One region of the Escherichia sp. MAL-1 genome, then DNA from elsewhere that is predicted to be linked to it. Evidence: predicted binding sites of a transcription regulator. Region 1 holds the regulator's gene; each other region holds the start of a gene.
The links. Region 1 encodes CRP, which controls carbon source genes, mostly activating them, when cyclic AMP is high. Its sites were predicted from a motif close to ATGTGANNNNNNTCACAT; they were not measured.
Positions count from the first base shown of each region.

Region 2: the regulator CRP is predicted to act here: its motif matches at 2,363-2,380, upstream of ACU8XX_RS16445 (ABC-F family ATPase).
Region 3: the regulator CRP is predicted to act here: its motif matches at 5,016-5,033, upstream of udp (uridine phosphorylase).
Region 4: the regulator CRP is predicted to act here: its motif matches at 3,191-3,208, upstream of drpB (cell division protein DrpB).

Region 1 covers NZ_CM129609.1:395,625-403,210, forward strand. The annotation lists gene argD (bifunctional acetylornithine/succinyldiaminopimelate transaminase) at 1-386, shown strand, start outside; gene ACU8XX_RS01830 (YccS/YhfK family putative transporter) at 453-2,543, opposite strand; gene crp (cAMP-activated global transcriptional regulator CRP) at 2,594-3,226, opposite strand; gene ACU8XX_RS01840 (OsmC family protein) at 3,528-3,932, shown strand; gene ACU8XX_RS01845 (phosphoribulokinase) at 3,987-4,856, opposite strand; gene ACU8XX_RS01850 (YheU family protein) at 4,910-5,128, opposite strand; gene ACU8XX_RS01855 (hydrolase) at 5,122-6,144, opposite strand; gene ACU8XX_RS01860 (ABC transporter ATP-binding protein) at 6,144-7,586, opposite strand, start outside.
Region 2 covers NZ_CM129609.1:3,289,049-3,296,634, forward strand. The annotation lists gene ACU8XX_RS16435 (hypothetical protein) at 1-184, shown strand, start outside; gene ACU8XX_RS16440 (DUF6960 family protein) at 229-618, shown strand; gene ACU8XX_RS16445 (ABC-F family ATPase) at 666-2,258, opposite strand; gene ldtB (L,D-transpeptidase) at 2,477-3,397, shown strand; gene ACU8XX_RS16455 (anion transporter) at 3,456-4,574, opposite strand; gene mntR (manganese-binding transcriptional regulator MntR) at 4,571-5,038, opposite strand; gene mntS (manganase accumulation protein MntS) at 5,224-5,352, shown strand; gene opgE (phosphoethanolamine transferase) at 5,624-7,207, shown strand; gene ompX (outer membrane protein OmpX) at 7,256-7,586, opposite strand, start outside.
Region 3 covers NZ_CM129609.1:4,799,229-4,806,814, reverse strand. The annotation lists gene bioP (biotin transporter) at 1-821, shown strand, start outside; gene metR (HTH-type transcriptional regulator MetR) at 709-1,662, opposite strand; gene metE (5-methyltetrahydropteroyltriglutamate--homocysteine S-methyltransferase) at 1,780-4,041, shown strand; gene ACU8XX_RS23900 (dienelactone hydrolase family protein) at 4,081-4,896, opposite strand; gene udp (uridine phosphorylase) at 5,158-5,919, shown strand; gene rmuC (DNA recombination protein RmuC) at 6,060-7,487, shown strand; gene ubiE (bifunctional demethylmenaquinone methyltransferase/2-methoxy-6-polyprenyl-1,4-benzoquinol methylase UbiE) at 7,582-7,586, shown strand, end outside.
Region 4 covers NZ_CM129609.1:1,951,688-1,959,273, reverse strand. The annotation lists gene yedA (drug/metabolite exporter YedA) at 1-191, shown strand, start outside; gene vsr (VSPR family DNA mismatch endonuclease) at 180-650, opposite strand; gene dcm (DNA-cytosine methyltransferase) at 631-2,049, opposite strand; gene ACU8XX_RS09400 (phosphohydrolase) at 2,116-2,811, opposite strand; gene drpB (cell division protein DrpB) at 2,851-3,132, opposite strand; gene ACU8XX_RS09390 (porin) at 3,783-4,841, shown strand; gene hchA (glyoxalase III HchA) at 5,433-6,284, shown strand; gene hprS (two-component system sensor histidine kinase HprS) at 6,392-7,586, opposite strand, start outside.

The DNA.
Region 1 (7,586 bases):
GTTCTCACGGTTCCACCTACGGCGGTAATCCTCTGGCCTGTGCAGTAGCGGGGGCGGCGTTTGATATCATCAATACCCCTGAAGTGCTGGAAGGCATTCAGGCGAAACGCCAGCGTTTTGTTGACCATCTGCAGAAGATCGATCAGCAGTACGATGTATTTAGCGATATTCGCGGTATGGGGCTGTTGATTGGCGCAGAGCTGAAACCACAGTACAAAGGTCGGGCGCGTGATTTCCTGTATGCGGGCGCAGAGGCTGGCGTAATGGTGCTGAATGCCGGACCGGATGTGATGCGTTTTGCACCGTCGCTGGTGGTGGAAGATGCGGATATCGATGAAGGGATGCAACGTTTCGCCCACGCGGTGGCGAAGGTGGTTGGGGCGTAAATACGAAGCATCAGGCAAAAGATGTCGGATGCGGCGTGAATGCCTTATCCGATGGTTTAGCCTGCATTACGCCTTCGAATCCCGCAACTTGCGACTCAGCCAAATCCCGTGATGCGGTCGCTGACGCCATGCCATCGACGAAATGGTGTGCATGGTGTTCAGATGACCAATAACCCGCTGTAAATGCTGCTCCAGCGTACCTGCCGCGCCTTCGTGCGGCTGCATCTCCGGCGCATCCATGATATTGGCATCGCCAGAACTACCCGGTTCGTCATACTCCAGTCGCTGCTGACAACGCTGAATGGCGATTTCACAAGACTGTAAATACTCTTGTGCCAGTTCAGGTGGCAATGCCCGGTGTTCCCGCGCCAGCGTGGTCATGGCATTAATATGCTCAACAATAAACTGGCTGTGCGTTACCCACAGTTTCATATCTGCCAGATAATGGCTGTTAAACGCCGGTTCCTGCATCGCCTGATTCAATGAGTTATACAGAGTGTTATGTGCCTGATTTACCCGCATTCGCTGCCAGGCCAGTGGCGTAGGTTGCGGATCCTCGCTAAGAATCAAGCGAATCGCTTCCTGATAGGCTTCTAAAGCATCATGGGCGTTTTTACGCAATAACCCGCTCTGCCACTGCGGCCACAGCCAGACAGTACCGCCGAAAGCAATTAAACAACCAATAATGGTATCGATAAGACGCGGAAGGATGTATTGCTCGCCGTTCAACCACAATAGTTGCAGGGTATACACTGCGGTAATAGTAAAACCGACCGTCGCCCAGCCGTAGTTTTTGCGCAATATCAGGTAGCTGGCGAGGGTGGTAATCAGCATCAACGTCAGGGTGTAACCTTCGGGAATTTTAAAGTGCAGCGCCACGCCCGCAATGATTAACCCGACCACGGTTCCCACGGAGCGATTCACAATCCTCAGACGGGTTGCGCCATAGCCATTTTGTGTCACCAGCAATACCGTCATCAGGATCCAGTACGACTTCGGCAGATGCAGCGCGGTGCCCATCAGGCTGGCAACGCTTAACATCACACTGAGTCGTCCGGCATTGCGTAGCGCCGGAGACTTTAGTGACAGATAACTTTTCAGCGCCGGAAGTAATGGCATTCGCCGCTGTTTATCGGCCAGTAAGTCACGGGCATAGAGCGGTTTTTGGGTGCGCAGCACGCGGGCGATGCGGCTGAAATGCCAGTAGCAGAATTGCCCAACCGGATTATCCGGATGCTGGCGGGCGATTTTTTCCAGTGCGCCAATTTGCTTTTCCATCGTAAAACGCGTTGGCAGGCGATGGTAAAGAATGTCATCAGCCAGCACGCGCAGGCGAGCGGCGACGGTTTGCGCATTCCAGCGGATAACTTCTTCCGCATGGCTACGCTCGACCAGTTTTTGCACCTCTTCCGGCTGATGCAAACTGACCGAAATATGTTCCTGCAAATCCAGCGCCTCCTGGAAAATACGCAGCATCCGCTTGTAATCGGTATTGTTTTGCGCGGAAAGCATATGCATTTGCTGATAGCACTGGGTAATTAAATCGACCGCTTTTTGCTGGCGCACCAGCAGCGGCGGCAGCGCTTTTTCAGGGTCGGTGTGCTGGGTAAGCAGGCTGTATTTGGCTTCACAATAATCTGCCAGTTCACGGTACAGCAGACTTAGTGACTCGCGCAGCGGTTGTTCGCGCCAGATCCAGAACCAAAACCAGTTAAACAATCCGTACCAGAGAGTGCCCAACGCATAGATGAGCAATGGTTCCCAGACCGGCATGTATCCCGCCAGACTGAGGGTAAAAATGGCGGCGAGCAGCGATGCGGGAAGCAATTTTGCGTGCAATGGCCCCAGCTCAGCAGTGACGCCAAGTACCAGCGTTAATCCGGTCAGCAAAAAGGGCAGGGGGACATCTTTTGCCAGTAGTAGCTGTGTCAGCAAGCTACAGGTGGCAAACAGCGACGCACCAATGATTAAGCGTTTGAAAAAACGTTTATGAGGCGTATCAAGGCCCGCAATATTGCAACAGGCAGGAACGAGGGAGAAGAGCAGACCGAATCGTAATTCGCCAAGCATTAACCCAACGGCCACGGGCAAACATAGCACCAGCGTTTGTCGAAGTGCATAGTTGATATCGGGGTGATAAATCAGTCTGCGCCACATCGGGGGAAACAAAATGGCGCGCTACCAGGTAACGCGCCACTCCGACGGGATTAACGAGTGCCGTAAACGACGATGGTTTTACCGTGTGCGGAGATCAGGTTCTGATCTTCCAGCATCTTCAGAATGCGTCCCACGGTTTCACGAGAACAGCCGACAATCTGACCAATTTCCTGACGGGTAATTTTGATTTGCATACCGTCCGGGTGAGTCATAGCGTCTGGTTGTTTTGCCAGATTCAGCAGAGTCTGTGCAATGCGGCCCGTCACGTCGAGGAACGCCAGGTTGCCCACTTTCTCTGAAGTGACTTGCAGACGACGCGCCATCTGTGCAGACAAACGCATCAGAATGTCCGGGTTTACCTGAATCAATTGGCGAAATTTTTTGTACGAAATTTCAGCCACTTCACAGGCGGTTTTCGCACGTACCCATGCGCTACGTTCCTGGCCCTCTTCAAACAGGCCCAGTTCGCCAATAAAATCACCCTGATTCAGATAGGAGAGGATCATTTCTTTACCCTCTTCGTCTTTGATCAGCACTGCCACAGAGCCTTTAACGATGTAGTACAGCGTTTCCGCTTTTTCACCCTGGTGAATAAGCGTGCTCTTGGATGGGTACTTATGAATGTGGCAATGAGACAAGAACCATTCGAGAGTCGGGTCTGTTTGCGGTTTGCCAAGCACCATGCGCGGTTATCCTCTGTTATAAGCTTTCTCCAGAGCCAGATAACGCCGCTGTCTCTGGATTGCCGAAATATGCTTCCCGCTACCTGGGAAGGGGCTATCAACTGTACTGCACGGTAATGTGACGTCCTTTGCATACATGCAGTACATCAATGTATTACTGTAGCATCCTGACTGTTTTAGCATAGCTTTCGCTTTGTGTCTCCTGGTGTCTCGCTTCAGCATGACCCAGGTCGCCTTCCGTTGCGCGATTTGGTTAGTACGCGTACTCTGTCAGGAAAATTGACGCAGTGGAGTAGCAAAAATGCAAGCGCGAGTGAAGTGGGTCGAAGGGTTAACTTTTCTGGGCGAATCCGCCTCTGGTCATCAGATTTTAATGGACGGCAACTCAGGCGATAAAGCACCAAGTCCGATGGAAATGGTGTTGATGGCGGCGGGTGGTTGCAGTGCCATCGATGTGGTTTCGATCCTGCAAAAAGGGCGTCAGGATGTGGTCGATTGTGAAGTAAAATTGACCTCTGAACGCCGCGAAGAGGCACCACGCCTGTTTACGCACATTAATCTGCATTTTATCGTCACCGGTCGCGACCTGAAAGACGCAGCGGTTGCGCGTGCGGTTGATCTCTCTGCCGAGAAATATTGTTCAGTGGCGTTGATGCTGGAAAAAGCGGTGAATATTACTCACTCGTATGAAGTGGTTGCCGCGTGACTTAACTATCCCGTTGTGAAGCCGGATAGTATTTTATCCGGCGTAATAGCAGAGTTACTCGATTTTCTTTCCTTCCATCAATCGTTGCACCAGCGGCAGCATAATTAATTCCATTGCCAGACCCATTTTGCCGCCCGGTACCACTAACGTATTGATGTGGGAAATGAATGAGCCTTGCAACATCGCCAGCAGCCAGGGGAAATCGATCCCTTCCAGATTACGAAAATGGATCACCACAAAGCTTTCATCGAGCGACGGGATACCTTTTGCCGCGAACGGGTTTGAAGTGTCGACGGTGGGAACGCGCTGGAAGTTAAGATGGGTGCGGGAAAACTGCGGTGTGATGTAGTTGATATAGTCTTCCATTGAACGCACTACTGAGTCCATCACTGCTTCTCGTGAGTGCCCGCGCTCGCTGGTGTCGCGGATCAGTTTTTGAATCCACTCAAGGTTAACGATAGGCACCACGCCGACCAGTAAGTCCACATGCTGCGCAACGTTATGCTGTGGCGTGACTACGCCGCCGTGTAAACCTTCATAAAACAGTACATCAGTGGGTTCCGGTAAAGGTTGCCAGGGGGTGAATGTCCCCGGTACCTGATTCCACGGTACGGCTTCATCGTAGGTATGCAGATATTTGCGAGATTTCCCTTTGCCGCTCTGACCGTATTCAATGAAGGTTTGTTCCAGCAGGCCGAAGTCGTTAGCCTCGGGGCCGAAGTAGCTGATATGCCGCCCGGCGTCGCGCGCTTTGCGGATCGCCATGTCCATTTCCGGGCGGGTGTAACGGTGAAAACTGTCGCCTTCCACCTCAGCTGCATGCAGATTTAACTGCGCGAATATTTTACGAAACGCGAGGCTGGTGGTGGTGGTCCCCGCGCCGCTGGATCCTGTTACCGCAATGACCGGATGTTTGGCAGACATAGTAACTCCATGACTTAGCTATCATTATTATCTCGTCCGCCGACGGTTGCAGGTTATTCGCGAAACTGACTGCGCGGCATAATATTGACCGTTTCGTGCAGCTCCGACCATACCAGCACCGCTTCTCCGCACTGTAGCTGGCGTTTGACGTCGGCGACTTTCTGTTCAAGTGTACGCTCATGTTCACCATAATCGGTGCCTTCACGTAACACAAAGCTTTCAATTAAATTTTCCAGCGTTTCGGGGGAGAGGTCTTGCCACGGAATCAACATGATTTCGCCTCCAGATACGTTGTTAACCAGTCAGGAATGCGTGACTCCAGCCACATTTGCGGATGAAGTAATGTACCGCCAATAAAGCCAACATGACCGCCATGTTCAGTCAGTTGATACTCCACCTGCGGGGGGAGACTTTCCGGTTTCGGGATCACCTGATGATCCATAAACGGATCGTCTTTGGCGTGAATAATCAGCGTCGGTTTGGCGATCCGGTTCAGCATCGGCATGGCGCTACACTGACGATAATAGTCGATAGCGTCGGCGTAGCCGTGAATTCTGGCGGTGATGAGATCGTCAAATTCACGGATGCGACGTACCGATTTTAACTGCGCGAGATTAATCGGCAGCGTTCCGGGGTAGGCTGCCAGCTTGCGCGCGGCATTGGCTTTTAACAGGTTCAGCAAGTAACGCTGATAAACGCGGGAAAAGCCCTTTTCCATATGATAGCTACAGGCTTCCAGCATAAACGGCGCAGAGACAATCACCGCCGCATCAACCGGGAGATCATTGCCTTCCTTTGCCAGCAAACAGGCCAGCATATTACCGCCGAGCGAATAGCCGACGGCAGCCGTTGGCGCATGACCAAATTCGCGTTGCAGCCAGCGTAAAAACCAACTGGCGTCTTCGGTTTCGCCCGAATGGTAAATGCGGTGCATACGGTTTGGTTCACCGCTGCATCCGCGAAAATGCATCACCACGCCCAGCCAGCCGCGCTTTTGCGCCGCCTCAACCAGACCGTGGGCGTAAGGGCTGTTGAGACTGCCTTCCAGCCCGTGAAACACCACCAGACGAGGTTTATGTTGCGCCTGTGCAGGGTTTTCACTCCACGCAAGATCGACAAAATCGCCGTCGGGCAACTCCAGCCGCTGCCAGTACGGGGTGAATTTCACCTGACGACGAAACAGACGCGGCAGCATGGTTTGCAGATGACAATTGCTAAAGCCGCGCATGGGGATGAATTCAGCACTGCTGCTGAATTCATTGGCATCGGTCGTCGTTATCTGCGCCATCAGTTGCTTTGGCCTTCCAGCAGCATCTGCTCAAGCTGCTCCTGGGCTTCCAGCCATGCCATTTCGCACTCTTCCAGGCCGGATTTGGCGCTGGCTTGCTGTTGCAGGCAGGCGGTCAACTCCGCTTTACGGCTCTGGTCATACAGTTCGCTGTCGCCGAGTTTCTCTTCCGCCTGCGCCAGTTGCGCGTTCAGCTTCTCCATCTCTTTTTCCAGACGGGCAATCTCTTTACGCAGTGGCTGGGTTTGCGCACGCAGCTCAGCTTCCCGACGCTTCTGATCTTTACGTGCCTGGGCGCTGTTCGCATTCTCTTTTGGCGCTTCGTCGGTCTGGTTTTCCTGCTTTTGTACGTCGCTCAACCACTGTTGATAATCTTCCAGATCGCCGTCGAACGGTTCGACTTTACGATCGTGAACCAGGTAGAGATCGTCAGTGGTGGAACGCAGCAAATGACGGTCGTGCGAAACGACAACCAGCGCGCCTTCAAACTCGATTAATGCTTCGGTGAGTGCCTGACGCATGTCGAGGTCAAGGTGGTTAGTCGGTTCGTCGAGCAGCAGCAGATTCGGCCGCTGCCAGACAATTAATGCCAGCACCAGGCGGGCTTTTTCCCCACCGGAGAAGCGGCGCGTTTCTTCGGTTACTTTATCGCCCTGGAAACCAAAGCCGCCGAGGTAGTCACGCAGTTTTTGTTCCAGCTCCTGCGGCGCTAAACGTGCCAGATGTTGAATAGGTGATTCGTCGGCGCGCAGGTATTCAAGTTGATGCTGGGCGAAGTAGCCGAGTTTGATCCCTTTCGCCAGACCAATTTCACCGCTGACTGGCGCAAGTTCACCGGCTAACAGTTTGATTAATGTCGATTTACCCGCGCCATTGCGGCCTAACAGACCAATACGCGAGCCGGGCACCAGGTTCAGTTTAATCGAGTCGAGAATAATGCGATCGCCATAGCCCGCGCTGACTTTTTCCATCTTCAGTAACGGATTTGGCAGGCTTTCCGGCGCGCGGAAGCTAAAGCGGAACGGGTTGTCGACGTGCGCGGGGGCAATTAGCTCCATACGCTCGAGCATCTTAATGCGGCTCTGGGCCTGCTTCGCTTTGGTGGCTTTGGCACGGAAACGGTCGATATAACTTTGCAGATGCGCTACGCGTTCCTGCTGGCTTTCGTACATCGCTTGTTGCTGCGCCAGACGGGTGGCGCGCTGTACTTCAAACGAACTGTAGTTGCCGGTGTACTCGAACATGCTTTGTTGTTCGATATGAATAATTTTATCGACGATCGGATCGAGGAAGTCGCGGTCGTGAGAGATCAGGATCAGCGTGCCCTGATAGCTCTTCAGCCATTTTTCCAGCCAGATAACGGCATCGAGATCGAGGTGGTTAGTCGGTTCGTCGAGCAGCAGCAAGTCTGAACGGCAAATCAGCGCCTGGGCAAGGTTAAG
Region 2 (7,586 bases), 2.0 Mb from region 1:
AGCAAGGAAATTTAATGATGATTTAATATTAGCAAGTGTCATTTATGGGAGGATTGGTGATGAGTATTATCTTACCTGGATTGAGAATAAAATTCCGGCTCTGGACCATTTAACGCCTTTGGATTGCAATAACGATATATCCCTTATAAACAGATTAAAAGAAATGTTAATGAGAATGCCATAAAGTTAAAACATAATTTAAATTAAAAAATTCAGGATATACATATTATGGAGATTATAGAGCGTTATGGTATATGTAACTGGTATCCTGAACATGGAAGCCATTTAGTCTCGCCTGATCATTTCTTAGAGTTTATCAATTTAAAACCAGCAGGAAAGATATTTAAATGTATAAGTATTGATGATAAATGGTGTTCAGTAATCTATGGCGAGAAAACATTTAAAATCGATCCAGTGATATATCACATCGTGCCGGATTTGAAATTTTATATTGGTCAATCTGTGTGGGTTAAAACAAAGAACAGTGTGGGAACAATTATTGATGTTTTTTGGCATTTTAAAAATGAGATGCCTGTTTATTTTATAAACTTTGAAGGTAAACGCTCATCCAGGCGATATTCAGAGAGTGAGTTGTCTCACCCACATAATATACTTTGAATGTAGCGCGGCCCCACAGAGATTACCTCTGTAGAGCCAGCATAATATTACTCGATCCCTTTACTACGCAGGTAATCTTCATAATTACCGCTAAAGTCGATCACGCGTTCCGGGGTGATTTCCAGAATACGGGTCGCCAGGGAGCTTACAAACTCACGGTCGTGAGAAACAAAGATCAGCGTGCCCTGATACAGTTCCAGTGCCATGTTCAGCGACTCAATGGATTCCATATCCAGGTGGTTGGTCGGTTCGTCCATGATCAGAATGTTCGGCTTCTGCATCATTAACTTACCAAACAGCATCCGCCCTTTTTCCCCACCGGAAAGCACTTTAGCTGGCTTTTTGATGTCGTCCTGGCTGAACAGCAAACGACCGAGAATGCTGCGTACCGCCTGCTCGTCATCGCCTTCCTGCTTCCACTGGCTCATCCATTCGAACACGGTCAGATCATTTTCAAACTCATATTCGTGGTCCTGAGCATAGTAACCAATGCGCGCGTTCTCAGACCATTTTACGGTGCCGCTGTCCGGTTGCAGATCGCCCACCAGCGTTTTCAGCAGCGTTGATTTACCGACGCCGTTGGTACCCAGTACCGCCAGTTTTTCACCCACTTCCAGCAGCAGGTTGAGATTTTTAAACAGCGGACCGTTATCAAACCCTTTGGTCAGACCTTCCACTTCCAGCGCGTTACGGAACAGTTTCTTATCCTGTTCAAAACGGATGAACGGGTTCTGACGGCTGGAGGCTTTCACCTCTTCCAGTTTGATTTTATCAATCTGGCGCGCGCGCGAAGTTGCCTGGCGAGATTTCGAGGCGTTGGCGCTAAAGCGGCTAACGAAAGATTGCAACTCAGCAATCTGCGCTTTCTTCTTGGCGTTATCGGCCAGCAGACGTTCACGCGCCTGGGTCGCCGCCGTCATGTACTCATCGTAGTTACCCGGATAAACGCGCAGCTCGCCGTAATCCAGATCCGCCATGTGGGTACAGACCATGTTAAGGAAGTGACGGTCGTGCGAGATGATGATCATGGTGCTGTCACGCTCGTTCAGCACCTGTTCCAGCCAGCGAATGGTGTCGATGTCGAGGTTGTTGGTCGGTTCGTCGAGCAGGAGAATATCCGGATCAGCAAACAGCGCCTGCGCCAGAAGCACACGCAGCTTCCAGCCAGGAGCAACTTCACTCATCGGGCCGTAGTGCTGTTCCACTGGAATTCCCACGCCAAGCAACAGTTCACCGGCGCGAGCTTCCGCAGAGTAACCGTCCATTTCGCCGTATTTAACTTCCAGATCGGCCACTTTATAGCCGTCTTCTTCACTCATTTCCGGCAAAGCATAGATGCGGTCGCGCTCCTGCTTCACTTCCCACAACTCTTTATGCCCCATGATCACCGTATCCAGCACAGTGAACTCTTCAAAGGCAAACTGATCCTGACGCAGTTTACCAATGCGCTCGTTGGGATCGAGGGAAACGTTACCCAGCGTCGGCTCAAGGTCGCCGCCGAGGATCTTCATAAAGGTGGATTTACCACTACCGTTCGCGCCAATCAGGCCGTAACGGTTGCCGCCGCCAAATTTGACGGAAATGTTTTCAAACAACGGCTTACTGCCGAACTGCATGGTGACGTTACTGGAAACTAACACAGGCGTATCCTGAAAAGAGATATGACAAACCGCGCATTATGCCATAAGTCTGAAAGAAGATCCTGCTCCTCGCTTAAGGTCTACACTCAAGCCAAAGGCAAAAAATGTGATTTCGTACACATCTGATTTCACTGTGAGCTGGAATGAACTTATAATGCGCTTCCAATACTCTAATATTCTCAACCCAATGGCCTGCCAGGCACAAAATCTCGCTTAACATGAATATGAAATTGAAAACATTATTCGCAGCGGCCTTCGCTGTTGTCGGCTTTTGCAGTACCGCCTCTGCGGTAACTTATCCTCTGCCAACCGACGGGAGTCGCCTGGTTGGTCAGAATCAGGTGATCACCATTCCTGAAGGTAACACTCAGCCGCTGGAGTATTTTGCCGCGGAGTACCAGATGGGGCTTTCCAATATGATGGAAGCGAACCCGGGTGTGGATACCTTCCTGCCGAAAGGCGGTACTGTACTGAACATTCCGCAGCAGCTGATCCTGCCGGATACCGTTCATGAAGGCATCGTCATTAACAGTGCAGAGATGCGTCTGTATTACTATCCGAAAGGGACCAACACCGTTATCGTGCTGCCGATCGGCATTGGTCAGTTAGGCAAAGATACGCCTATCAACTGGACCACCAAAGTTGAGCGTAAGAAAGCAGGCCCGACCTGGACGCCGACCGCCAAAATGCACGCAGAGTACCGCGCTGCGGGCGAACCGCTTCCGGCTGTCGTTCCGGCAGGTCCGGATAACCCGATGGGGCTGTATGCACTCTACATCGGTCGCCTGTACGCTATCCATGGCACCAACGCCAACTTCGGTATCGGCCTGCGTGTAAGTCATGGTTGTGTGCGTCTGCGTAACGAAGACATCAAATTCCTGTTCGAGAAAGTACCGGTCGGTACCCGCGTACAGTTTATTGATGAGCCGGTAAAAGCGACCACCGAGCCAGACGGCAGCCGTTATATTGAAGTCCATAACCCGCTGTCTACCACCGAAGCCCAGTTTGAAGGTCAGGAAATTGTGCCAATTACCCTGACGAAGAGCGTGCAAACAGTGACCGGTCAGCCAGATGTTGACCAGGTTGTTCTTGATGAAGCGATTAAAAACCGCTCCGGGATGCCGGTTCGTCTGAATTAATCTTCAAAACTTAAAGCAAAAGGCGGACTCATAATCCGCCTTTTTTATTTGCCAGACCCTAGTTGGCCGGGAGTATAACTAACAAAACATATCCCACCAACGCCGCCCACAACAGCATCGGTATTGAATAGAGATGGAAACGCCACCAGATGCGGCGATCGTTCGCCATACGTAGCGCAATCAAATTTGCCAGCGATCCGGGTAATAACCCAAAGCCACCTACGTTTACCGCCCATACCAGTAATAAAGACGGCGGCACATAGTTCAGCAACAATATGGTACTCGGCACGTTACTGATCACCTGCGATAAACCGATTGCCGTTAACCATAACCCGGGTTCAGATAGATGACTCACGTTACCCAACACGCCTTGCAACGCTGGAAGCTGGGTCAGTAAATGGACGTCGATAAACATCGCCATAAACACCAGCAGCAGCGTCCAGTCCACACTGAGCACCACGCGACGTGCCAGCAGCGCAAAGCCTGCCGCCACAATCACCAGTCCCCACAGCTCTTGTTTGAACTCCAGCGCCGTCAGAAAGACGATATACAGCCCCAGACAACTCCACACCAGCCGCGGTTTCCACTCCGGTGTTTGCACCCCCGTATGGTATTGCAGCGCCTTTCCAGGGAAACAACACCAGCACAGGAGCAGGAGCGTCAGCATCATTGCGCCAGCCAGCGGTGCCATTTGGGCAATAAATCCGGCAAACGAAAGACCAGAACGTCCCCAGATAAGAATATTTTGCGGGTTGCCAATTGGCGTCAGTAGCGAACCAGCGTTGACTGCCAGCGCCTCAAAAATAATCAGCCGATTAACCGGGATCTCACACAGTCTTTTTAGCGTGATAGTCAGCGGAACAACAATAAACAGCGCGACATCGTTGGTCAGAAAGGTAGAAAGCAGCGCCGCCGCCAGCACCATAAACATCGCCAGCCGACGCTCCGTAGCAAAGCGGCGCACCATTTTGCGCCCCAGCACATCAAAATAACCGCTTAACTCCACACCTTTGGTCAGCAGCATCAGGCCGCTTAAGGTGATGATGGTGTGCCAGTCGATAGCAGCAGGCCAGGATTTCGGTGCAAAGGGCACGAAAAAGCTTAATCCGATACCAACAAGAATTAATAACTGAAAAAAACGATCGCCTTGCAGCGTGCGTAAAAAAGGCAGGCTCATTTGGCACCGTGTTTCTGGGTAAACAAACGAAAAGCGTCGAGCGTCTCTTCACTAACATGGTGCTCCATGCCTTCCGCGTCGCGACGGGCGATTTCCGGACTGACGCCCAACACCAACAAGAAATTTTCGACTATCTGATGTCGCTCGCGGCTTTCCTGCGCCAGCTTCTCTCCTTCTGCCGTTAAAAACACGCCACGCCAGGGGATCATTTCAATCAGCCCCATGGTTGCCAGCCGCTTAAGCATTTTAGCCACCGTCGGTTGCGAAACTCCCAGACGAGCAGCCATGTCCACCTGACGAGCTTCCCCCACTTCCCTGATCAAGTCAGAAATCAGCTCAACGTAATCATCAATAAGCTCGCGCCGATGCGCCTCTCTGACCTGGCGGAACCCTTCAACGTGCTCTTCCACGTTCACTAACTGCGTCACTTTTTTTGCTGTTGGCGTACCTGCGCGACGACTCATTGTGCTTCCTCATTATGGTGACGCATACATAGCGTTCTCATTTCGTGCGCACATTGTAAACCAGAGTTGCGAAGGTACAAAAAATTAACGTTTTAGCAATAGCTATATAATATAGCCTGTGCTATATCTGTATGTAATGCAATCATCCCTCAAGGATCGACGGGATTAGCAAGTCAGGAGGTCTTATGAATGAGTTCAAGAGGTGTATGCGCGTGTTTAGTCATTCTCCCTTTAAAGTACGGTTAATGCTGCTCTCTATGTTGTGCGATATGGTCAACAACAAACCGCAGCAAGATAAACCTTCCGATAAATAGCGGCGTCGCGGTACGCCGCTTCACTCCTGCTTTCATGCAGGCATAACGCGTTTTGGTCTGAAAAACCCCACTTTTTGTCGGATTTGCAATCCCCTTCGCAAAAGATTTGTTCGTCAGTAGTTGACCTGAACGGCGGCTCGCTCTATCTTCTTGCAGCCCTGCGTATATTGCGGCTCGCGGATGCGGACCCCTTTCCACTCTTCACGCACTCTTGCAGGTATTGACCCTTGACGCCAGGGTAAGCACATGGCGTTTGTTACGATAGTGGCATATGAATTTAACCCTCAAAGAATCGCTTGTTACCCGTAGCCGGGTATTTAGCCCGTGGACTGCGTTCTACTTTTTACAGTCGCTATTAATTAACCTCGGCTTAGGTTACCCCTTCAGTTTGCTCTACACCGCTGCGTTTACGGCTATTTTGCTTTTGCTATGGCGAACATTGCCTCGCGTACAAAAAGTTCTGGTCGGTGTCAGTTCGCTGGTGGCGGCTTGTTATTTCCCTTTTGCTCAGGCCTACGGCGCGCCTAATTTCAATACATTGCTGGCATTGCACTCCACCAATATGGAAGAGTCGACCGAAATCCTGACGATTTTTCCGTGGTACAGCTACCTGGTCGGCTTATTTATTTTTGCGCTCGGCGTAATAGCAATCAGGCGAAAAAAAGAGAATGAAAAAGCGCGCTGGAATACCTTCGACAGCCTGTGTCTGGTATTCAGTGTGGCGACATTTTTTGTTGCTCCCGTGCAAAACCTGGCCTGGGGTGGCGTATTTAAACTGAAAGATACTGGCTATCCGGTATTTCGTTTTGCTAAGGATGTCATCGTCAATAATAACGAGGTGATTGAAGAGCAAGAACGGATGGCAAAACTTTCCGGAATGAAAGATACCTGGACGGTCACTGCCGTTAAGCCGAAGTATCAGACCTATGTGGTGGTGATCGGTGAAAGCGCGCGTCGCGATGCCCTCGGTGCCTTTGGCGGTCACTGGGACAATACCCCGTTTGCCAGCAGCGTTAACGGTTTGATATTTGCTGACTACATTGCCGCCAGTGGCTCCACGCAGAAATCGCTTGGCTTAACGCTCAATCGCGTTGTCGATGGCAAACCACAGTTTCAGGATAACTTTGTCACCCTGGCAAATCGCGCGGGCTTCCAGACCTGGTGGTTTTCCAACCAGGGTCAAATCGGCGAATACGATACCGCTATCGCCAGCATCGCCAAACGAGCAGATGAAGTGTACTTCCTGAAAGAAGGTAATTTTGAAGCAGATAAAAACACCAAAGACGAAGCGTTACTGGATATGACCGCTCAAGTGCTGGCGCAAGAGCACTCGCAACCGCAGCTGATTGTTCTACATCTGATGGGCTCACATCCGCAGGCCTGCGACAGGACACAAGGAAAATACGAAACCTTTGTGCAATCGAAAGAAACGTCGTGCTATCTCTATACCATGACGCAAACGGACGATTTACTGCGCAAGCTGTACGATCAGTTACGCAACAGCGGCAGCAGCTTCTCGCTGGTTTACTTTTCTGACCACGGTCTGGCCTTTAAAGAGCGCGGTAAAGACGTGCAATACCTTGCCCATGATGATAAATATCAGCAAAATTTCCAGGTGCCTTTTATGGTCATTTCCAGCGACGATAAAGCGCATCGTGTGATTAAAGCCCGCCGCTCAGCCAATGACTTCTTAGGCTTTTTCTCCCAGTGGACGGGGATTAAAGCGAAGGAAATTAACATCAAATACCCGTTTATATCTGAGAAGAAAGCCGGGCCGATATACATCACCAACTTCCAGTTACAGAAGGTGGATTACAACCATCTCGGAACCGATATTTTCGACCCGAAACCTTAAAAACAAAAATCCGCCCCGAGAGGCGGATTTTTTATATCACCAAAGTGATTAGAAGCGGTAACCAACACCGGCAATCCAGGTGCCTACGTCAACGCTACGAATACGGCTCTGCTCGTAAGAGAAGTCCAGAGCAACGTTTTCCATCGGGTTGAACTGCAGACCCGCACCGTAGGAGAAACCGTAGTCGCTGGTGTCGTGTTTGTAGGTCGGGTATTCAGTGGTCTGGAATTTACCATAACCCACACCCACTACACCGTAGATGCTTGCCCAGTCGTTAATGCGGTAAGCCGGACCAGCAGTGATGCCGTAGTACTGGTTTTTGTTGTAGTCACCAGAGCTTGCAGTACGGCTTTTCTCGGTGTAAGTGAAAGAACCGATC
Region 3 (7,586 bases), 530 kb from region 1:
ATAGCTATTTTGCGGCGCTGGTGCGTGTTGGCCTGGCGGCACTCGTTTTTCTGCCGTTTCTGCGTACCCGTGGCAATAGCCTGAAAACGGTCGGCCTGTATATGCTGGTGGGCGCGATGCAGCTTGGCGTGATGTATATGCTGAGTTTCCGCGCTTATCTCTACCTGACGGTTTCCGAGCTGCTGCTGTTCACCGTGCTGACGCCGCTCTACATCACGCTGATTTATGACATCATGAGTAAGCGCCGTCTGCGCTGGGGCTATGCCTTTAGCGCCTTGCTGGCGGTGATTGGTGCCGGGATTATTCGCTATGATCAGGTCACCGACCATTTCTGGACTGGCTTGCTGCTGGTGCAACTCTCCAATATCACTTTTGCCATTGGCATGGTGGGTTACAAACGCCTGATGGAAACTCGCCCGATGCCACAGCATAACGCCTTTGCGTGGTTCTATCTTGGCGCGTTTCTGGTGGCAGTGATTGCATGGTTCTTGCTGGGAAATGCGCAGAAAATGCCGCAAACCACGCTGCAATGGGGCATTCTGGTGTTTCTTGGCGTGGTGGCTTCCGGGATTGGCTACTTTATGTGGAACTACGGCGCGACGCAGGTGGACGCCGGAACGCTGGGCATTATGAATAATATGCACGTTCCGGCAGGGCTGCTGGTAAACCTGGCTATCTGGCACCAACAGCCGCACTGGCCAACGTTTATTACAGGCGCGCTGGTGATCCTGGCCTCACTGTGGGTGCATCGTAAGTGGGTCGCTCCGCGCTCTTCACAAACGGCAGATGATCGCAGGCGTGATTGCGCGCTGAGCGAATAAACGCTTCCGTAACTGGCTGACGCTGCTCGCCATCGCGCACGGCGGCGTACAGTCGGCTCCACAAGCCTTCGCCCAGGGTTTTGGTCACCACCAGACCCTGGCGCTCAAAACTCTCTACTACCCAATGCGGTAGCGCGGCAATACCCATCCGCGCGGCAACCATCTGAATCAACAATAAGGTGTTATCGACGCTTTTCAGTGACGGGCTGACGCCTGCCGGCTGAAGAAAATGCCGCCAGACATCCAGTCGACTACGCTGCACCGGATAAATTAATAGCGTCTCGCTGGCGAGATCTTCCGGTGTAATTCGCGTTTTCGCCGCCAGTGGATGGTCAGGTGCTAACACCAGACGCACTTCATAGTCGAACATCGGCGAATAATGCAGGCCACTGCGCGGCAGAATATCGGACGTCATTACCAGATCCAGCTCTCCCTGTTGCAAGGCGGGCTGCGGGTCAAACGTCACGCCCGATTTAAAATCCATCTCTACCTGCGGCCAGTTCTTATGGAAATTTTCTAACGCGGGTGTCAGCCACTGAATACAGCTATGGCACTCAATGGCAATGCGCAGACGCGTCTGCTGCGGTTCATTGCAGGCTTGCAGGGCCTGGCTAATTTGCGGCAGTACCTGGTTTGCCAGTTGCAACAGGATTTCTCCCTGCGGTGTAAAGCGTAGCGGCTGGCTCTTACGCACAAATAGCCGGAAGCCAAGGCGTTGTTCCAGATCGCTAAACTGGTGAGACAGGGCGGATTGCGTCTGATGCAACGTCGCCGCAGCGGCTGCGAGCGAGCCGCAGTTCCGCAACGCTTGTAGCGTTTTCAGGTGTTTTACTTCGATCATGAAAGTCCTTCACTTCGGCATGAATAATTTGCGCTTGAGGAATATACAGTAACCGCCAATTATGGATGTGTAAACATCTGGACGGCTAAATACTAAAAATTCCATAAGGGGCATATAATGACAATTCTTAATCACACCCTCGGTTTCCCTCGCGTTGGCCTGCGTCGCGAGCTGAAAAAAGCGCAAGAAAGTTATTGGGCGGGGAACTCCACGCGTGAAGAACTGCTGACAGTAGGGCGTGAACTGCGTGCTCGTCACTGGGATCAACAAAAGCAAGCGGGTATCGACCTGCTGCCGGTGGGCGATTTTGCCTGGTACGATCATGTACTGACCACCAGTTTGCTGCTGGGTAATGTTCCGCCACGTCATCAGAACAAAGACGGTTCGGTAGATATCGACACCCTGTTCCGTATTGGTCGTGGACGTGCGCCGACTGGCGAACCTGCGGCGGCAGCGGAAATGACCAAATGGTTTAACACCAACTATCACTACATGGTGCCGGAGTTCGTTAAAGGCCAACAGTTCAAACTGACCTGGACGCAGCTGCTGGAGGAAGTGGACGAGGCGCTGGCGCTGGGCCACAACGTTAAGCCTGTGCTGCTGGGGCCGGTTACTTACCTGTGGCTGGGGAAAGTGAAAGGTGAACAGTTTGACCGCCTTAGCCTGCTGAACGACATTCTGCCGGTTTATCAGCAAGTGCTGGCAGAACTGGCGAAACGCGGCATCGAGTGGGTACAGATTGATGAACCCGCGCTGGTACTGGAACTACCACAGGCGTGGCTGGACGCATACAAACCCGCTTACGACGCGCTCCAGGGACAGGTGAAACTGCTGCTGACCACCTATTTTGAAGGCGTAACGCCAAATCTCGACACGATTACTGCGCTGCCTGTTCAGGGGCTGCATGTGGACCTTGTACATGGTAAAGATGACGTTGTTGAACTGCACAAGCGCCTGCCTTCTGACTGGCTGCTGTCTGCGGGTCTGATCAATGGTCGTAACGTCTGGCGCGCCGATCTTACTGAGAAATATGCGCAAATTAAGGACATTGTCGGCAAACGTGATTTGTGGGTGGCATCTTCCTGCTCGTTGCTGCACAGCCCCATCGACCTGAGCGTGGAAACGCGTCTTGATGCAGAAGTGAAAAGCTGGTTTGCCTTCGCCCTACAAAAATGCCATGAACTGGCACTGCTGCGCGATGCGCTGAACAGTGGTGACACGGCAGCTCTGGCAGAGTGGAGCGCCCCAATTCAGGCGCGTCGTAACTCTACTCGTGTACATAATCCGGCGGTAGAAAAGCGTCTGGCGGCGATCACCGCCCAGGACAGCCAGCGTGCGAATGTCTATGAAGTGCGTGCCGAAGCCCAGCGTGCGCGTTTTAAACTGCCAGCGTGGCCGACCACCACGATTGGTTCTTTCCCGCAAACCACGGAAATTCGTACCCTGCGTCTGGATTTCAAAAAGGGTAATCTCGACGCCAATAACTACCGCACGGGCATTGCGGAACATATCAGGCAGGCCATTGTTGAGCAGGAACGTTTGGGACTGGATGTGCTGGTACATGGCGAGGCTGAGCGTAATGACATGGTGGAATACTTTGGCGAGCACCTCGACGGGTTTGTCTTTACGCAAAACGGTTGGGTACAGAGCTACGGTTCACGCTGCGTGAAGCCACCGATTGTTATTGGTGACGTTAGCCGCCCGGCACCGATCACCGTGGAGTGGGCGAAGTATGCGCAATCGCTGACTGATAAACCGGTAAAAGGGATGCTGACTGGCCCGGTGACCATTCTCTGCTGGTCGTTCCCGCGTGAAGATGTCAGCCGTGAAACCATCGCCAAACAGATTGCGCTGGCGCTGCGTGATGAAGTGGCCGATCTGGAAGCCGCTGGAATTGGCATCATCCAGATTGACGAACCGGCGCTGCGCGAAGGTTTACCGCTGCGTCGTAGCGACTGGGATGCATATCTCCAGTGGGGCGTGGAGGCCTTCCGTATCAACGCCGCCGTGGCGAAAGATGACACACAAATCCACACTCACATGTGTTATTGCGAGTTCAACGACATCATGGATTCGATTGCGGCACTGGACGCAGACGTCATCACCATCGAAACCTCGCGTTCTGACATGGAGTTGCTGGAGTCGTTCGAAGAGTTTGATTATCCGAATGAAATCGGTCCAGGCGTCTATGACATTCACTCGCCAAACGTACCGAGCGTGGAATGGATTGAAGCCTTGCTGAAGAAAGCGGCAAAACGCATTCCGGCAGAGCGCCTGTGGGTTAACCCGGACTGTGGCCTGAAAACGCGCGGCTGGCCAGAAACCCGCGCGGCACTGGCGAACATGGTGCAGGCGGCGCAGAATTTGCGTCGGGGGTAAAATCCAAACCGGGTGGTAATACCACCCGGTCTTTTCTCATTACAGCGACTTCTTCCCACCATACTGCTTAAACCATTCCAGCATACGCTGCCAGCCATCTTTCGCAGATTCGGCATGATAGCTCGGGCGATAATCAGCATTGAATGCATGCCCGGCATCCGGGTACACGATAATCTCTGCTTTCGCATTAGCAGCCCGCAGCGCCTGGCGCATGGTTTCAACGCTCTCCTGCGGAATACTGTTATCCAGACCGCCATATAAGCCGAGAACCGGCGCGTTAAGATCGGTTGCGATATCAACAGGTTGTTTCGGTGAATTCAGCGACTTGTCGCCCGTCAGTTTGCCGTACCACGCCACTGCGGCTTTTAGCTGTGGATTATGCGCGGCATACAGCCAGGTGATACGTCCACCCCAGCAGAATCCGGTGATCATTAAACGATGAACATCGCCGCCGTTGCGGGAAGCCCAACTGGCGACATGATCGAGATCGGCCAGCACCTGCGAGTCAGGCACTTTTGCTACCAGACCGCTAAGCAACGTGGGGATATCGGCAAAATCATTCGGATCGCCTTCGCGGAAGTAAAGTTCAGGTGCGATAGCCAGATACCCCTCCAGCGCCAGACGGCGACAAATGTCGCGGATATGTTCATGCACGCCAAAAATTTCCTGCACTACAATGACCACTGGCAGTGGGCCATCGCTTTGCTTTGGTCTGGCATGGTAAGCAGGCATGTTATCCCCTTGTGAAGGGATAGAGGTGAAGCCCGCCACAATCGCGTCGTCCGGGGTCTGAACGATGGTCGAAGCGAGAGGCGATGCAGCAGGTGCAAATCCAGATTGTTGTGTTGTTGCCATGGTATTCTCCGTACCCTTATAAAAATGTTGCGCAATGTTAACTATAGTCAGCATGCAACAAATCACATTGCCTGAATCGGCTCATCTTTTATGCAGTCCTGCAGAATGAAGAGTGATTTATGTGATTTGAATCACTTTTGGTGGGTAAATTTATGCAACGCATTTGCGTCATGGTGATGAGTATCACGAAAAAATGTTAAACCCTTCGGTAAAGTGTCTTTTTGCTTCTTCTGACTAAACCGATTCACAGAGGAGTTGTATATGTCCAAGTCTGATGTTTTTCATCTCGGCCTCACTAAAAACGATTTACAAGGGGCTACGCTTGCCATCGTCCCTGGCGACCCGGATCGTGTGGAAAAGATCGCCGCGCTGATGGATAAGCCGGTTAAGCTGGCATCTCACCGCGAATTCACCACCTGGCGTGCAGAGCTGGATGGTAAACCTGTTATCGTCTGCTCTACCGGTATCGGCGGCCCGTCTACCTCTATTGCTGTTGAAGAGCTGGCACAGCTGGGCATTCGCACCTTCCTGCGTATCGGTACAACGGGCGCTATTCAGCCGCATATTAATGTGGGTGATGTCCTGGTTACCACGGCGTCTGTCCGTCTGGATGGCGCGAGCCTGCACTTCGCACCGCTGGAATTCCCGGCTGTCGCTGATTTCGAATGTACGACTGCGCTGGTTGAAGCTGCGAAATCCATTGGCGCGACAACTCACGTTGGCGTGACAGCTTCTTCTGATACCTTCTACCCAGGTCAGGAACGTTACGATACTTACTCTGGTCGCGTAGTTCGTCACTTTAAAGGTTCTATGGAAGAGTGGCAGGCGATGGGCGTAATGAACTATGAAATGGAATCTGCAACCCTGCTGACCATGTGTGCAAGTCAGGGCCTGCGTGCCGGTATGGTAGCGGGTGTTATCGTTAACCGCACCCAGCAAGAGATCCCGAATGCTGAGACGATGAAACAAACTGAAAGCCAAGCGGTGAAAATCGTGGTGGAAGCGGCGCGTCGTCTGCTGTAATTCTCTTCTCCTGTCTGAAGGCCGACGCGTTCGGCCTTTTGTATTTTTGCGTAGCGCCTCGCAGGAAATGCCTTTCCAACTGGACGTTTGTACAGCACAATTCTATTTTGTGCGGGTAAGTTGTTGCGTCAGGAGGCGTTGTGGATTTCTCAATCATGGTTTACGCAGTTATTGCGTTGGTGGGTGTGGCAATTGGCTGGCTGTTTGCCAGTTATCAACATGCGCAGCAAAAAGCCGAGCAATTAGCTGAACGTGAAGAGATGGTCGCGGAGTTAAGCGCGGCAAAACAACAAATTACCCAAAGCGAGCACTGGCGTGCAGAGTGCGAGTTACTCAATAACGAAGTGCGCAGCCTGCAAAGTATTAACACCTCTCTGGAGGCCGATCTGCGTGAAGTAACCACGCGGATGGAAGCCGCACAGCAACATGCTGACGATAAAATTCGCCAGATGATTAACAGCGAGCAGCGCCTCAGTGAGCAGTTTGAAAACCTCGCCAACCGTATTTTTGAGCACAGCAATCGCCGGGTTGATGAGCAAAACCGTCAGAGTCTGAACAGCCTGTTGTCGCCGCTACGTGAACAACTGGACGGTTTCCGCCGTCAGGTTCAGGACAGCTTCGGTAAAGAAGCACAAGAACGCCATACCCTGACCCACGAAATTCGCAATCTCCAGCAACTCAACGCGCAAATGGCCCAGGAAGCGATCAACCTGACGCGCGCGCTGAAAGGCGACAATAAAACCCAGGGCAACTGGGGCGAGGTAGTATTGACGCGGGTGCTGGAGGCTTCCGGTCTGCGTGAAGGGTATGAATATGAAACCCAGGTCAGCATCGAAAATGACGCCCGCTCGCGGATGCAGCCGGATGTCATCGTGCGCCTGCCGCAGGGAAAAGATGTGGTGATCGACGCCAAAATGACGCTGGTCGCCTATGAACGCTATTTTAACGCCGAAGACGACTACACCCGCGAAAGCGCGCTACAGGAACATATCGCGTCGGTGCGTAACCATATCCGTTTGCTGGGACGCAAAGATTATCAACAGCTGCCGGGGCTGCGAACCCTGGATTACGTGCTGATGTTTATTCCCGTTGAACCCGCTTTTTTACTGGCGCTTGACCGCCAGCCGGAGCTGATCACCGAAGCGTTGAAAAACAATATCATGCTGGTTAGCCCGACTACGCTGCTGGTGGCGCTGCGCACTATCGCCAACCTGTGGCGTTATGAGCATCAAAGCCGCAACGCCCAGCAAATCGCCGATCGTGCCAGCAAGCTGTACGACAAGATGCGTTTGTTCGTCGATGACATGTCAGCGATTGGTCAAAGTCTCGACAAAGCGCAGGATAACTATCGCCAGGCAATGAAAAAACTCTCTTCAGGGCGCGGAAATGTGCTGGCGCAGGCAGAAGCGTTTCGCGGTTTAGGAGTAGAAATTAAACGCGAGATTAATCCGGATTTGGCTGAACAGGCGGTGAGCCAGGATGAAGAGTATCGACTTCGGTCGGTTCCGGAGCAGCCGAATGATGAAGCTTATCAACGCGATGATGAATATAATCAGCAGTCGCGCTAGCCCATTGGGAGTAGTTAAGCCGGGTAGAAATCTAGGGCATCGACGCCCAATCTGTTACACTTCTGGAACAATTTTTTGATGAGCAGGCATTGAGATGGT
Region 4 (7,586 bases), 1.6 Mb from region 1:
GCTACGCCTACGTTAACCCGGTGGTCGCGGTCTTGCTGGGTACGGGACTGGGCGGAGAAACGCTGTCGAAGATTGAATGGCTGGCGCTCGGCGTAATTGTCTTCGCGGTGGTACTGGTCACGTTGGGAAAATATCTCTTCCCGGCAAACCCCGTAGTTGCGCCAGTTATTCAGGACGCATCAAGCGAGTAAATGAATCCCCTGCGTGTCGATCTGCGCGCTGGCACCTTCGCCGCAGATCCACTCTTCCAGACGCTCGCTAAGCGCTTCATCCGTCAGCTTCTCGCGCCCACGTAATGCACACTCCCAGACAATCAATACGCGCCAGCCGAGTTCCTGCAAACGACTGATATCGCGGCGATCGCGTTCAACATTTTTACCTATCTTCTCCAGCCAGAACTCGGTTCGAGTCGCAGGCACTTTAAACAGATAGCAGTGATGATGATGCCAGAAGCAGCCGTGGGTAAATATCACGCAGCGATATTCATCAACGACAAAATCCGGGCGTCCGGGCAGACTGGCGTCCTGAACGCGAAATGCCAGGCCCTGCCCGGTTAACAGACTGGCGAGGCGCTTCTCTATCGCCGTATCACGCGTGGCAATCGCGCGCATATTTTTGCTGCGAGTGGCCTTATCGTGAACGTCGGCCATGTTGTGCCTCTTGCTGACGCAACGCCACCGCCTGTTTGATTTTTGGCTCAAGCAGTTTTGCCACCGCGGCAAAGACCGGCACGACCACCGAGTTACCGAACTGGCGATAGGCCTGAGTGTCCGAAACCGGAATGCGGAATTTCGCTTCTCCCGGCGCTTCAAAACCCATTAAGCGCGCGCATTCCCGAGGCGTTAACCGACGTGGACGATGTTGCTGATTCAGCGGATCGTCAAAGTCTTTCTCACCCGTGGCCATATCCCAGCCGCGATCGATTAAAATTTCCGCGCCATCTTTGTAATAACGCGCAGACAGCGTACGCGTGACGCTTTGCGGATTGTTAGGATAGACCATTCCATAACCGAAGCCGTTACCGCGCGCCTGATGTTTTTTCGCATAACGATAGAGGTACTTCCACAGCACCGGCGTCAGGATATATTTCGCCTCGACCATCGGGTCCAGCAGCTGCGCCAGCGTCACTCGCTGTGCAGGGAAACATTCGCTGATATCACGCAGAGTAAAATCGGCTTTCAGATTAAGATCGCGACGAAAACCCACCAGCACGATGCGTTCACGGTGCTGCGGCAGAAAATGTTTACCATCGATGATTTTCGGATCGTCCGGCCCGTTATCTTCTGCATCAGCCACGTCATAGCCCAGTTCGTCCAGCGTCTGCATGATGATGCGGAACGTTTTACCCTGGTCGTGGCTTTTCAGGTTTTTGACGTTTTCGAGCACAAACATCGCCGGACGACGCGCGTCGATAATGCGCACCACATCAAAGAACAGCGTGCCCTGAGTATCGCAGGCAAAACCGTGCGCCCGCCCGAGCGAGTTCTTTTTCGATACGCCAGCCAGCGAAAATGGCTGACAAGGGAAACCGGCCAGTAAAACATCGTGTTCAGGAATGTGTTTACGAATATGTTCCGCCGCCGCCTCATCACTCACGCCTTCTTTATGGCTGAGGGTGATGTCGCGGATATCTTCATTAAAATGATGCGTCGCCGGGTCGCAATAATGATTGGCTTTATAAGTGCGTACCGCATGTTTGTTCCATTCGCTGGTAAACACGCATTGTCCGCCAATCGATTCAAAACCGCGACGGATGCCGCCAATTCCGGCAAATAGATCGATAAAGCGAAACGCATAATGCGGATGATGTGCCGGTGGTTTGGGTAACAACGTTTGCAGATGGGCGAACTCTTTCTCACTTAAACGGTGCCATGCCGAGTCATTCGCCAGCGCACGTTTTAAAATTGCCGCGCTCCAGTGATTCTCACCCACACCATTAAGCTGCGCCACCAGCGTTTTAACATCATAAATTTGCAGCAGTTTCTCCAGCATTGCCTGTGCGGCATTCCCGGTGCTGTATGAATCGGTTACTGATATATTTTCCTGCATAGATTTCACCGGCCATCTGAGATGGCCGACAGGTTAACATAATTACAGCCATTTAGGTCCACGCGCTCAGCCAGCGGATGAAAACGCATCTATCACCTTGTGATCGACACCTTCATTCTCCCCCGCCAGTTCGGCACTGAGCTTCGCCATAAACTCGACTAAAAAATGCGCGTTGTGCTGCGCCAGCTGCTTGCCTCTTGCGGTTTGCATGGTTTGCGGTAGCTTCAGCAACTTAGTCTGGAAATGATCCAGCGCGTAGCGTTTATCATCAAGCGGGCGATGCTGTGCGAGCGGATCTTCACCATCAAACAGCGCCACGCCCAATGCCCCTGAAACGGCAAACACGCGCGCCAGGCCAATCGCTCCCAGGGCTTCCAGCCGATCTGCATCCTGGACGATTTTAGCTTCCGTGGTTAAGGGGGCGATTTGCGCGCTGAAACTGTGAGCGGCAATGGCATGACAAACGGCCTCAATTTTCTCCGCCGGAAATTGCACGAACTCTTCACGGAGCAGGCGACGCGTCTCTTCTGCTGCCAGGATTGAAGAACGCTGCCTTTGCGGATGATTTTTCGCCAGGCTCACAATATCGTGAAAATAACAGGCGGTTAAAATCACCAGCATATCGACGTCGTCATCTGCCGCCAGCTTCTGTGCCGTAGCCCAGACGCGGCGAAAATGACACACGTCATGGGCCGCGTCCTGGTGCTGATGATGGTTTTTCAACCAGTTTTCGAACTGTGCCTGCCAGTGTTGTAAGTCCATACGCGCTCCGTTGCCAAAGAGTAGCCACCTTAGCAGTTTTTATTCATAGCGTCTGCTACGTGCGGGACGAGGTCGGGTGTACCAGGCAATGCTGCCTAACAATGCCCCGACCAGAGCCATAAATAAAAATCCGACCAGTGCCCCTAACCACTTTCCCGCGGTAGAGCCTAAATCGCTTTCAAATCCCGACACGGGGGCATCGGGGATCCGGCTCATCACCCAGATGTAACGCGCCATTGCCCAGACGAAATAGCCACACCATGTATAAAAAGCCCACAAAGCCAGTTTGCCACCAGGGCTGCGAGAGAGTCTCTCTTCCATCTTTGTCGAACCGTATTCCATTTTGAGATAACCCGGAAAATTCAGACTTAGTACTATTATGTGATAAAAGTCACATTTTTCCACATTGGATGAGCCAGTCAAGACTCACTCATTTTTTGAACAAATAGATAATTTTTGCGCAACGGCAGTGAATACAGGAAAAATCGTTTTGAGCGATTTTATTTATCTTTGATATTGGCTTTATTAATTCATTTAATCAATATATTAGCACTGATTACAATTATACCTTTTTATTATTCTGTGTCATGATGCTTCCGTTATTAGCCTTTTATCGTCTTGTTTATATTTTTTGGGCCGGCATGATGCCGGCTTTTTTTTATGCCTTCATTAATGTGCGCCTGATCACACCAGCCGTTTGGCGCAACAATCATTGATACCCCCTATGTTTCCGCTCAACTCATAACACATTGATATACATTTATAATTTTCATGAATATTTATATTTAGAATTCATAATTCTGAATTATATTAAATAGATTAGAAACATTTTGAAATCTTTTAAATACATTTGTTACATGTAATCTTTAAAATAAAATGAACTTCATAGAATAGTATCCAAATGTGCTTTTTTTTGGATAACGGCACTTATTGATATATTCATGAAGATTATAATCACAAGGGAATACATAATGAAAAGAAAAGTTCTGGCAATGCTGGTCCCGGCGTTATTAGTTGCTGGCGCAGCAAATGCGGCTGAAATTTATAATAAAGATGGCAATAAACTGGATTTGTACGGCAAGATGGTTGGTGAGCGCATTCTGACCGACCGTGAAAATGGTGAAAAAGGCGATAATTCTCAAGATACCTCTTATGCCCGTGTAGGCGTGAAAGGTGAAACTCAGATCAACCCTGAATTGACTGGTTACGGTCAGTTTGAACTAGACCTGGAAGCATCAAACAGACACAACCCTGACCAAACTCGTTTGGCTTATGCTGGTTTGAGTTACAAAGATTTTGGTTCATTCGACTATGGTCGTAATGTCGGTGTCGCGTATGATGCAGAAGCATTTACTGATATGTTTGTTGAGTGGGGCGGTGATTCATGGGCTGGTACTGACCTGTTCATGACCAACCGTACCAACGGTGTTGCAACCTATCGTAACACAGATTTCTTTGGCATGGTTGAAGGTCTAAATTTTGCTCTGCAATATCAGGGTAAAAATGAAGGTACAGGCAACTACAAAGCAAATGGCGATGGCCATGGTTTATCTGTAACTTACACTATTGACGGTTTCTCATTTGCTGGTGCTTACGCAAACTCTGATCGTACTGATTTCCAGTCTAGTGATAGTAAAGGTGAAAAAGCAGAAGTTTGGGCACTGTCAACAAAATATGATGCCAACAACGTCTATGCTGCTGTGATGTACGGTGAATCTCACAACATGAATTCCGACGACGGTGATGTTGTGAACAAAACACAAAACTTCGAAGCTGTTCTGCAATATCAGTTCGACTTCGGTCTGCGTCCATCCATCGGTTACTCCTATTCTAAAGCACTGGACGTAGCAGGTTACAAAGATTCTGATCGTCTGAACTACATTGAAATCGGTACCTGGTATTACTTCAATAAGAACATGAACGTATATACCGCTTATCAGATCAACCTGCTTGATAAGAGTGATTATGTTCTCGCTCATGGACTGAACACCGACGACCAACTCGCATTTGGTATCGTCTACCAGTTCTAATCAGCCAACGCGCCGCGGCGTGTTACTGTAAAACTTAACACTAGCCTGAGTTCGTCCCTCATCGAACTCAGGCTTTTTTATTGGCATTTTATCTCCCTCTGCGGCACGCGCAATTGCCAAAGCATATCGATACAGCACCTTACCCTGCCCCTGCTGGCACAATAACATCTACCAGCGACTCTTCCAGCCAAGACCCAAATGCATTTCTTTATGAATTAATCTGCAACAAAACCGCCTCCCATATAGAAATATTTGCAAAAATAGTGCATGAAATAAGCTTTTTCTCTACCAATCCGGGATATAAATATTCATCAGCACCACAATATTCCACAGCACTAAATCTCTCCCCGTCGCCCCGTACCTCTGATAATGGTCTAAAATCATTGAGGCCACTTGCGACGACGTTGCTCAATAAGGAAAATTTGGCGTGAATAATATTCAACACCAGTGCAGCATCATCATTACATACTTACACCCGCCGACTACCGCTTTCGATATATTGACTCAATTTTCCAGCCTGGTTAAAAATAGCGACCAGCTCAGTCGCAAATATAGTGACTACCCTAACTAAGCAACAATAAGGAATACACTATGACTGTTCAAACAAGTAAAAATCCGCAGGTCGATATTGCTGAAGATAATGCATTCTTCCCTTCAGAATATTCGCTTAGCCAATATACCAGTCCTGTCTCTGATCTTGATGGCGTGGACTATCCAAAACCGTATCGCGGTAAACATAAAATTCTGGTGATCGCCGCGGACGAACGTTATTTGCCAACCGATAACGGAAAACTGTTCTCGACCGGTAACCATCCGATTGAAACGTTGCTGCCGTTGTATCATCTCCATGCTGCAGGTTTCGAATTCGAAGTGGCGACCATTTCCGGTCTGATGACCAAGTTTGAATACTGGGCTATGCCGCACAAAGATGAAAAAGTAATGCCATTCTTTGAGCAGCATAAATCGTTGTTCCGCAATCCGAAGAAACTCGCGGATGTTGTCGCCAGCCTCAACGCTGACAGCGAATATGCAGCAATCTTTGTTCCTGGTGGTCATGGCGCACTTATTGGTTTACCAGAAAGCCAGGACGTAGCTGCTGCTTTGCAGTGGGCAATCAAAAATGACCGTTTTGTTATCTCCCTTTGCCACGGCCCGGCGGCTTTTCTGGCGCTTCGCCACGGCGATAACCCACTGAATGGTTATTCCATTTGCGCATTCCCAGACGCCGCAGACAAACAAACGCCAGAGATAGGCTATATGCCGGGTCATCTCACCTGGTACTTCGGCGAAGAGCTGAAGAAAATGGGCATGAAAATCATTAATGACGACATCACCGGGCGAGTACATAAGGACCGTAAACTTCTCACCGGCGACAGTCCTTTCGCAGCGAATGCGTTGGGTAAACTGGCGGCGCAGGAAATGCTGGCAGCTTATGCGGGTTAATCCCTGTTACGTATGAATGTAAGCGCATAATCAATCGCAGCCACGTTAATACTCACGACGTGGCTGCGTTTTTTCACGGTTAATTTATGGCGTACTGAAGCCCTATGTTAATTTCTTTGCGGCAACGTAATCCGGAACACATTATGCTTATTGAGATAGTGATACGTAGCACTTCCCCCATGTAATTCGGCAATCGCTTTGACTAAAGAAAGGCCAAGTCCCTGACCTACGGAATGACGCGAATTATCTCCCCGCCAAAATCTACGGAAGAGTTTTTCAGGCTCATTAATTTTCGTTCCAGGGCTGGCGATATCAATATTAAGAGATCCGTTGGTATCAAGAAAACTGGTTATATGAATACGCGATTTTTCTGGTGAATATCTAATGGCATTAACAATAAGATTCGATAACATTCGTTGCAGTAAAATTTTATCCGCAAAGATTTGCTGATTGCACTCGACCTTAAAGCAAATCTCTTTCTCGTCTGAAAGATATTCAAGATAGTCCAACAAATTTTCGACTTCCTTATTGAGAGAAAGCGAGTCCAGTTTCACCAAAACATTGTTTTTATCTGCCCTGGCAAGAAACAGTATGTTCTCTGTTAACCGCGAAATATTTTCCAGCTCTTCAATGTTACCGGCAATTGTTTTTTGATATTCAGCGATACTTCTGGTTTGACTGAGCGTAACCTGATTCTGACCCAGTAATGCATTAATTGGCGTTCTAAGTTCATGAGCGAGATCGTCAGCAAATTGACTTAGGCGTTCAAAATCTTTGACTAAAGCATGATGCATTTTATTCAACGCCTGCCCAAGAGGTTTTAGTTCTCTCGGTAATGCGCTAACCTCAACAGGTTCCCGGCTATCGTTATAATTCAGCGCTTCCGTTACACCACTCAACTTTTTGATCTCTCGTAACCCCGTTCTGATTAACAGCGGACTTAATACTGAGCACAGTATAATAGCGACAATGCAAATTATAATGCTATTAATTTTATACTGTTCAAGCATGTTATGTCTGGCTGAAGCCAATTTAGCCACAGTAACCGTCAATGATGGCGAAACTTCATCAATATTAATTCGTAAAGCATCAATCTCAGTGTCATTAATAATGCTTCTGTAAATGCCAGCTGCGCTGATTGTCTCACTAGCAGGTATGTTATTTAACATGCCATCACTGACATTTGTCCGGTTAACAATTTTGTTGATGCTATCACCATGAATGATCAAGATATCCTGACTAACATCCATCATCCGGTTAAAGTATACAGGTAACGTATCTGGATTTACCCCATCAATTAAC